3 regions of the Priestia sp. D3YE.R1 genome follow, and region 3 is predicted to be linked to each of the others. Evidence: riboswitches for the same ligand, from Rfam matches in the RefSeq annotation. Region 3 holds a riboswitch; each other region holds the start of a gene.

Region 1 (3,283 bases), on a different contig from region 3:
TTTTTTTATTCGTATTTTTTCACTGTTACTTGACACTCTTTTAACGGGATAAGTTTTGACTTTTTCGTCCATTTGTATCCTAACCAAACAATTAAGAATAAAGGCAGTCCGATATAAGAAACAAGTACACCGTACCAGTCAATCGAGTCACCCATAAACGCCGAATAGTTTTGGCCTAAAATAACAACGGCACATAAAATAAAGGCAAAGATAGGGCCAAATGGGAAAAGTTTTGCATGATATGGAAGTTCACTCAAATCATGACCTTGAGCAACAAATGCTCTTCTAAAACGATAGTGGCTAATCGCGATTCCTAACCAAGCAATAAAACCAGACATACCAGAAGCGTTAAGTAACCATGTGTATACCGCACCATCTCCAAAGAATGAAGCACCAAATGCAAGTGTACCGACAAGCGCCGTTGCGATTAAGGCATTAACCGGAACGCCTCGTTTATTCACTTTTGCTAAGAACCTCGGTGCTTTTCCATCTTTCGCTAAGTTCCACAGCATACGTGTAGAAGCATACATACCTGAGTTACCAGCAGATAAAACAGCTGTTAAAATAACGGCATTGATAGCTGATGCAGCAAACGCTAGACCTGCTCGTTCGAATATTAAAGTAAAGGGACTTACTCGCACATCATCACTTGCTAAGGAATCCGCTGTGTATGGAATAAGCATCCCGATAACAAAAATAGCTAAAATATAAAATAACAAGATGCGCCAGAAGACTTGTTTAACTGCGCGAGGAACCGTTTTTTCTGGATCTTCACTTTCTCCAGCTGCGACTCCAAGCAACTCTGTTCCTTGGAATGAAAAACCTGCAGCCATAAAAATACCTAGGACAGTAAAGAATCCACCATGAATAGGTCCATCACCAAGCGTGAAATTTTTAAAACCTGGTGCTTCATTGTTAAAGATACCAAAAATCATCATAATACCAATAACTAAAAAGATGATAACCGTTATTACTTTAATTAACGAAAACCAAAATTCTGATTCACCAAATCCTTTTACAGAAAGGTAGTTAAGCCCAAACATAATTAATAAAAAGAGGGCACTCCATAAAATAGAAGAAGAGTTCGGGAACCAAAATTTCATAATAAGGGCTCCAGCGGATAATTCAGCTGCAATCGTAATAGCCCAGTTATACCAGTAGTTCCAGCCGAGAGCGAAACCAAAGGATGGATCTACAAACCGAGACGCATACGTACTAAACGAACCAGCTTCAGGCATATAAGCTGCGAGCTCCGCCAGGCTGGTCATCAAAAAGTAAACCATGACGCCAATGATCGCGTAAGCTAAAAGCGCTCCCCCGGGTCCTGCTGTGTGAATTGCTCCACCACTTGCTAGGAATAAGCCGGTTCCGATGGCTCCTCCTAATGAAATCATCGTTAAGTGGCGAGATTTCAACCCACGTTTTAATTCTTGCTGCTCTTGCATAGATAAATACTCCTTTCGAATGTACGGAAAGAGACGGGATAACATAAAAAAAGCCCGCAGTATATGTGCGCGCTTTTAAATCTGAAAACCGCGTCAACCTTCCGTGAAGATAGCTCTTCACATCATTCGCATGATGTGACAGTTCTGTTCCTGTTCGGAGACAGCCCCAGCTTAAATCAACCGAGAAATGATCTAAACTTCGGCAATTTTTCCTTTCAAGCAACATCATAAATGTTCTCTGCATTTCCGTTACTTTACTATTAAAAACTGCGACCTCTACCTCATCGATTAGGATGAGGGTTTTTTATATTCAATTGACATAAAAGAAGTATATCAAATACTAAAACGATTGTCATTATAAAAAATAGATTCAGAAAATAGAAACATCTTTGAAATCTCTCGAATCTATTTTGTGACATATGGTATAATAAATATTGTCTTCATAATACATAAATATCCGAACGTACCACAGGGGGAGCCGCAGTGCTGAGAGTGAACAAATTGTTCAGACCCTTCGAACCTGTTAGTTAACGCTAGCGTAGGAATGTGGGAATAGTAGCATATATTTGCTTACTCCTGTGTAAACCGTTTGATATGAATGATTCAAAAACAGGAGTGAGAAACGTGAATAAAGCATTACCTTTACAGGCTAAAATTGAAATAGCTATTTTTGCAGCATTGGCACTTTTACTTGATCTTTTGCCTTCCATTAAGATTGCAACGGCTGTGAGTATTTCGTTCTCCATGGTGCCCATTTTTATTATGTGCTTTCGCTGGGGAGTAAAAGGCGGAGCTCTATCTGGTCTATTATGGGGGCTTTTGCAGTTAGCAACAGGAACGGCTTATATTTTAACAGCGCTGCAAACATTTATTGAATATATTGTGGCTTTTGCTTTTATAGGTTTTGGAGGTGTTTTTTCACAATCTATCAAAACAAATTTAGCTAACAATAACAGATCAAAAGCTTTTGTTTTAATTGTTCTATCCCTTATTATCGGCAGCTTCGCGCGCTATTTCTGGCACTTTATTGCTGGTATTATTTTTTGGGGATCATATGCGCCAAAGGGAATGTCCGCTTTGTGGTATTCTTTTTCAATGAACGGTATTTCAATGGTAGGGTCATTAATAGCCTGCTTAATCATTCTTTCACTATTAATTCCATCGGCATCAAGAATGATTGTAACTAAATCACACTCATAATAAAAAAGACTAAATCTACCAAGATTTAGTCTTTTTTTGTCATTTGTCACCTTTGTTTACACGAAAGTGTGTCAGGTTTGATAACATAGTTAATGAAATATTCAAAAAACTGTTTTATGATAATCACCATATTCAAACGAGATAAGGGATTGATAGCATGATACAGAAATGGATCACGAGCATAGGGTTAGATATTGGAACAAGCACAACAAAACTGATTGTAAGCAAGCTGTTAATAGCAAATCAACAAAACCAGTTTACGCTGCCAGGCTGTCAAATTATTGATCGTCGCGTAACGTATGCAAGTTCCATCTATACAACACCTATGGTAAACGAAGTTGAAATCGATGTTCGAAGGTTAACACTATTACTAGAAAAAGAGTACAAAAAAGCAGGGGTCTCCTTAGATCAAGTGGAGGCAGGCGCTGTGATTATTACAGGAGAAACTGCTCGGAAGCAAAATGCAGAGAGTATCGTTCACTATCTAGCTGAACACGCCGGGGATTTTGTTGTTGCAACAGCTGGTGCTGACTTAGAAGGAATGTTAGCGGCAAAAGGATCGGGAGCAATCGAACGTTCTGTTGAAACAAATCGAGTAATTGCTAATATCGATGTAGGGGGAGGCACCGCTAACATCG
Region 2 (3,283 bases), on a different contig from region 3:
AGTTGACACATCAATTGGAGGCTTTTTTCCTTCCATTTGTTCATGAGTATGTGCAAGCAGCTGTACTCCTGCATGATTTTCATCAATTTCTAATGACGGGAAGATCTCTCCTCTGTCTTCAATCATCGATGTGCCTCCCCATTCAAAGGTTGGCAGATTATCTTTTAACCATGGATCCGCTTTTGCAATAGCTATAATATATTCTTCCACTTCTTTTGATACTTGGTCGTACGACTCATTTGGATAATAGTGAACGGTGATCCACAACCTGCATTCATCTGCAATAAAAGCAGCATGTCTTCCGCCTTCGATTACTGCTGGATTAATCGTATTTGTACCTGGTAAAAATCCTGGATAGCTCTTTGTAACAGCCCAGTGACGCTCCAATTCTTGCAGCCCTCCGATCACTTTTGCCATCTTTTCAATAGCGCTGGCGGCTAAGAGGCCTCCTCCAGCATGAATCATACTGCGGCGTGTACCGTCATGATAGGTTTTACTGCTTTTTATGGTAATCCATCCCGTGATCACTCCGCCTTGACCTTGAATATGTAAATCACTTGTATCCGCTACGAGCGCAAAATCAGCTGTATACCCTTTCTGACAGCATTGCAGCGTACCTGCCTCTCCTACTTCTTCTCCTACAACGGATTCAAAAATCAAGTCTCCCGGCAGCTCAATTCCTGCTTCTGTTAGAAGCTGAACGGCAAATAATGCTCCTGCCAAGCCGCCTTTCATATCAGCAACTCCGCGTCCGATGATTTTATTGTCTTTCACGACAGCTTCAAACGGATCTGTCTCCCATTTTTCATTTTCTTGTACCTCAGCTACATCCATATGCCCGTTAATAATTAGGCTTTGATAGTCAGCTGATTTTTTTCCTTTTAATGTGCCCACTACAATAGGATCGTTGGAATATAAGTCCCACATATCGATGGAAAAACCGCAGTTTTTAAGAAAATCCGCTACATACAGCTGCGCTTCATGAGAATTTCGTGCAGGAGGCGCTGGCGTTTTATATGAAACAAGCTTTTTTAATAACTGGATTAGCTCCCCTTTGCGCTCCTCTACCTGTTTGACAAGCAAATCAATTGTTTCTTCCATGTATGACACCTTCCTTTACGCATAAAAAAACACTTCTTTCGCAGGAAAGAAGTGTTTTTGTTTATATACAAAAAATTATTATAACGAGTTCGTAAGGAAATACCATACAAAACATCCATTACAATACCTCTTTCCTACGCTAGTATTACCTAGTTCAGGTTATAAGGGTTAAGACTTCTCGTCTCTCTCAGCTTAGAAAGCACCCCTAGTGGTGTTGTATCTCTATAAGATTATCTATTATTATATGTTTACCTGTAATAGTTTTATCATAGTAAAGCGTTTTATTCAATAGAAAGGTTCATGATTCAGCAATGAAAATAGTTTCCTTTTTAGTAAAATAAAGAGCACACACCTTTTTCAAGCAGTGTGTGCTTTTTATTTTACTAAACTTACTAGTTAGCTATCGGCTTCTTTAAAAATACACCGTTTTTCCATTTAGACAGTAATAAGCTCAAGTTTTTGTCCCGGTCTCACTAATGAAAGCAGCTCATGATCTTCCTCTATCACATACCCAATCACGTTAACATTAGCATTTGCAGGCAAATTGGTTTTAGCTATTTGAACCTCTCCTCTGTAACGTCCGTAGCCATCATTGTCCATTGTAATTGCTCCGATTCTGCGTTCTACGGTATGAAATGGCGGCACTGGCTTTACAGATCGAGTATCAACCAAACGCAGAACGTCTCTTGATACATCCGGACGCACGCTGTACGTTCCCTGAATATGAGGGGAACGAATGCGTAGCGGAATAATGCGTTTTTCTTGATATTGAACTAAACGCTTTAATAAACTTGAAGCGGCGTATGGATCTCCAATATAAACCTCCGTTACTCCGCATCCGTATAAATCTACTGCAGAGGTAAAAGGACATTTATTACGGTCTTTTTCTCTAGTAGGAAGACCTTGATAAATAGGGCCTCTTTTTTCGCCTTCTCCCGGAATATAAGCGCAGACTGGAATACGAAGTTCATTAAATAAATCTGTCTGCTGTTGAAAAAACGCTTCTTCAAGTCCTGTTTCAGGTCGCGGATAAAAATTATGCCATGCAAGCAGCTGATGATGATGAAGGCCTGCAGATAACAGCGCTTCTATTTCTTGTTTTAACAATGTACTGGCATTAACAGCAATATAAAATTCATTGGCAAGTGAAAGAGTTTCTTCTACACTGAAGCCATCGTCTAGTCTAATACCCGATACGCCAAGTGAAGATAGAGTCATAAAGCTTTTGATACCTAAATGAACCGGCGTATGCTTGGATACGTCTGCATACACGCTTATTCCACAATCTCTAGCCACATGAAGCAATTCTTTTGCCCGTTCAGCCAAATCTCCTTTTTCTTCTGGAATGTGAAGCGAAGTAAATGCGCGTGTGACGCCGCACTCGCTTGCTTTTATTAATCTTTTTTTGGCATCACTATCATTTAAATAAAACGAAATACCAATCATTCAAATTCCCTTGCCATTTCATCGTTAAATCCAAAGAAATAGGTACAAATAAAGCCTGCTGCGTAAGCAATAACTAATCCAAGTAAATAAAGAAGAATTTGATGCGCATGAACTAAAAACGTAAGCGGCAAACCTGATACTCCCACTGCTACAGTTGCAATATGGAAGTGCGCCTGAAACGCTCCGCCGATTCCAGCTCCAAGACAAGCGGTTAAGAATGGACGCCCTAAAGGAAGTGTGACTCCAAAAATAAGCGGCTCTCCGATTCCGAGCAGCCCTGAAGGAAGTGCACCTCCAATTGCTCGCTTTAAACGTTTTTTCTTTGTTTTGATATAAATAGCAAAAGCTGCACCGACCTGACCGGCTCCACCCATTGCTAGTATAGGAAGAAGCGGATCATCTCCAATTGAATTGATAAGCTCTAAATGAACAGGAGTAAGGCCTTGATGCAGTCCTGTAATGACGAGCGGCAAGAACGTCGCTCCTAAAACAAAGCCTGCTACAACTCCTCCAACCTCTAAAATTCCTAAAAGACCTTTTGTGATTCCATCGGAAATTAAGCCGCCGATTGGCATAAATACTACATACGTAATAATTCCTGTAATTAACACCGTAACGGTTGGTGTAATAATGATATCCAGTGACTGAGGGACAAATTTACGCACTCGTTTTTCCACTACGGCCATAAAGATTGCTGCAAGCAACACTCCTATTAAGCCACCCCGTCCCGGCAAAA
Region 3 (3,283 bases):
GATGGTGAAACGACACGTGGAGTTTAATCGCGAACTTTTGCAACAAGGTATCGATGAAGGCGAGTTTTCTCATAAAAATGCAGAGCAGCTTGCAGTAATTTTAGAAGGGCTGTTTGTTGGAATGAGCCGCATGTCTCGAAAAACGAGTACGGAAAATGCCCTGCAGCTTTACCATTCAGCAATCGATGTATTTTTAAACGGAATTATAGCAAGGTCTTCTTAAATAATCGGGGATGCTTATTGCGGTAATGAGTAATCCCTCATTATTTTGTGTTTTTATAGACCGAACGTTCAGTATTTTTGTAACCAGGAGGTTTATATGTCATTATTGTTAAGAAATCGAGCGGCGATTTTGCTGCTCATGCTAAATATCTTTATTATCTTTACGGGAATCGGTCTCGTTATTCCAATTATGCCAACATATATGACGGAGCTTCATATCAACGGCAGCGTGATGGGACTTTTAGTAGCGGTGTTTTCACTAACTCAATTTCTGTTTTCACCTTTAGCGGGGCGGTTATCAGATTCGTTAGGAAGAAAGAAAATTATTGTAGCGGGAATGATTGTTTTTGCCCTGTCTGAATGGTTCTTTGGTTCAGTGAGTACACCTCTTTTATTATTTGTATCCAGAATGCTAGGCGGGGTCGGGGCTGCGCTTATTATGCCTGCTGTTATGGCCTATACAGCGGACGTGACGTCTGCTAAAGAACGCGCTAAAGGAATGGGCTATGTGACGGCGGCGATTACAACAGGATTTATTATCGGGCCCGGTATCGGAGGCTTTTTAGCTGAATACGGTATGCGCGTACCGTTTTATATGGCCGCAGTAGCAGGAGGCTTGGCTGCAGTGATTACGCTTTTTGTTTTGCCAGAGTCTCGTCCTGTACAAAATCATGCTGTTTCAAATAATGAGAATCCAAAAGAAGATCGGCTGCTGCTGCAGCTTATGAATTCCTATAAAGAACCTTATTTTTTAAGTTTAATTATCGTTTTTGTGACATCGTTTGGATTATCCAATTATGAAACGATCTTTTCACTATTTGTGGATCATAAATTTAGCTTTACGCCAAAAGATATTGCGTTTGTTATTACGTTTGGCTCTATTGCAGGGGCTGTAGTGCAGGTTACGATTTTTGGCTGGATTTTAAATAAGTTTGGTGAAAAAAGAGTGATTTCGTTTTGCTTGATGATGACGGGACTTTTTATTTTACTTACGCTATTTGTGCACACGTACTGGCTTATTATTGTTGTGACATTTATCGTCTTTTTAGCAACAGATATTTTACGTCCGGCAATCAGCACGCAAATGTCGATGATGGCACAAGACGACCAAGGGTATGTAGCCGGACTAAACTCTGCTTATACAAGTCTGGGGAATATTATGGGACCCGTTGTAGCAGGCTTTCTCTTTGATATAAACATTAATTATCCGTACGTATCAGCTGCACTTGTACTGCTGCTTTGTTTTCTTTTATCTTTAAGAGCAGGGAAGGACCGAAAAGCAGCTGTGAGAAATCAAGCGATTCAAGAGAAATAACGAAAAGGAAAAAATGATAGAATTTTTAAGGGATAGAAGACCTCCAGTAGCTTACCGGAGGTCTTTTACTGCTGCTTTTAGTAAAGCTATAAGATTTACAATACCACTCAGCCTATAGCGAAGCTTTATTTTATCGGCAAAACAGTGAAATGGTTGCAAATAAAAAAAGTTAATAGTAAACTTTAAACGTAACAAGAATAGTATGGGAGCTTGCGCGGGGCAGGCTGAGAGTACAGGGGCGCCTGTTGACCATTTGAACCTGTTGGATAATGCCAGCGCAGGGAATGTGAGTACATACCAAAGCACCTTGCATGCGCAAAGTGCTTTTTTGTCTTTTTTTGCAGTGTTAAAACTAAATGAAAAGAGTGAGAGAACATGGATATTAGTAAAATTTCAGCTCAATTAGAAAAAGTAAGAGATACAAGTCCGCTTGTTCATAATATTACGAATGTTGTGGTAACCAATTTTACAGCAAATGGACTGCTTGCTCTAGGAGCGTCACCTGTTATGGCGTATGCGAAGGAAGAAGTGGCTGACATGGCTCGAATCGCCGGAGCGCTTGTCTTAAATATGGGTACACTGACGGCTCAAGAAGTAGAAGCGATGAGAATAGCAGGAAAATCAGCAAATGAAAACGGCGTGCCGGTTATTTTCGATCCTGTAGGAGCGGGAGCGACACCATTTCGTACAGAAGTGGCACGTCAGCTTGTAGAAGAGTTAAATATTGCCGTTATTCGCGGTAACGCTGCTGAGGTTGCGAACGTAGTAGGCGAGTCATGGCTCATTAAAGGCGTTGATTCATTAGAAGGGCAAGGAGACGTCATTGAACTTGCTGAGAAAGCAGCGAACAAATTAGATACAGTGATTGTTATTACAGGTAAACAAGATGTAATCACAGATGGAAACACAACGTATACAGTAGACAACGGCCACCCGTTATTTACGAAAGTGACGGGTACTGGATGTCTGTTAACATCAATTATAGGAGCTTTCGCCGCTGTAGAAAAAGAATATGTCGAGGCAAGCGTTGCTGCTTTAAGTTTTTACGGAGTGGCAGGTGAAATCGCCGCAGCGAAAAAAGGTGAAGAAGGGCCGGGGAGCTTTCAAATTGAGCTGTTAAATCAGCTTCATCTTTTATCTGGGCAGGATATTGAATCATATGCAAGAGTACATCAACGTTAAAAGGAGCCGGAAAATGACAAACGAAGAAATCAAAAAGCTGCTGCAAGTTTATTTTATAATGGGCAGCAATAACTGTACAAAAGATCCGAAAGAAGTGTTGAAAGAAGCAATTGAAGGCGGCGTTACCGTGTTTCAATTCCGTGAAAAAGGCGAAGGTGCCCTAACAGGAGAAGCGAAATATCAGCTGGCGAAGGAACTTCAGCAAATTTGTCAGCAGCACAACGTTCCTTTTGTTGTGAATGATGATCTTGACTTAGCGATCCGTTTACAAGCAGATGGCGTTCATATTGGACAAGAAGATGAAAAAGCTCATATTGTTCGAGAAAAAATAGGAAAAGGAATTGTGGGGGTCTCTGTTCATAATATACAAGAGCTGCAGCAAGCGATAAAAGACGGGGCGGATTATGTAGGAATGGGACCTGTTTTTCCTACTTCTACAAAAAAAGACGTAAAAGCAGTGCAAGGTACAAAATTAATTGAAGAAGTGCGAAAACAGAATATTGACTTTCCAATTGTAGGAATCGGTGGCATCACGCCTGAAAATGCCAAACAAGTAGTAGAAGC

The links. A riboswitch is a leader RNA that binds a small molecule or an ion and turns the genes downstream of it on or off. The one in region 3 is predicted to bind thiamine pyrophosphate.
Region 1: linked by a shared signal. The riboswitch ahead of thiT (energy-coupled thiamine transporter ThiT) and the one ahead of thiM (hydroxyethylthiazole kinase) in region 3 are both predicted to bind thiamine pyrophosphate.
Region 2: linked by a shared signal. The riboswitch ahead of ACOZIR_RS13665 (acetylornithine deacetylase) and the one ahead of thiM (hydroxyethylthiazole kinase) in region 3 are both predicted to bind thiamine pyrophosphate.

What each region holds. Positions count from the first base shown of each region.
Region 1 covers NZ_JBLTHW010000001.1:2,254,445-2,257,727, forward strand. Annotated here, with positions in the region: gene ACOZIR_RS12015 (amino acid permease) at 6-1,445, opposite strand; lysine riboswitch at 1,548-1,732, opposite strand; TPP riboswitch at 1,907-2,007, shown strand; gene thiT (energy-coupled thiamine transporter ThiT) at 2,040-2,645, shown strand; gene ACOZIR_RS12025 (ethanolamine ammonia-lyase reactivating factor EutA) at 2,803-3,283, shown strand, end outside.
Region 2 covers NZ_JBLTHW010000002.1:269,544-272,826, reverse strand. Annotated here, with positions in the region: gene ACOZIR_RS13665 (acetylornithine deacetylase) at 1-1,101, opposite strand, end outside; TPP riboswitch at 1,216-1,318, opposite strand; gene ACOZIR_RS13660 (MupG family TIM beta-alpha barrel fold protein) at 1,537-2,547, opposite strand; gene ACOZIR_RS13655 (PTS transporter subunit EIIC) at 2,544-3,283, opposite strand, start outside.
Region 3 covers NZ_JBLTHW010000003.1:320,042-323,324, forward strand. Annotated here, with positions in the region: gene ACOZIR_RS19935 (TetR/AcrR family transcriptional regulator) at 1-223, shown strand, start outside; gene ACOZIR_RS19940 (MFS transporter) at 320-1,537, shown strand; TPP riboswitch at 1,730-1,838, shown strand; gene thiM (hydroxyethylthiazole kinase) at 1,913-2,719, shown strand; gene thiE (thiamine phosphate synthase) at 2,733-3,283, shown strand, end outside.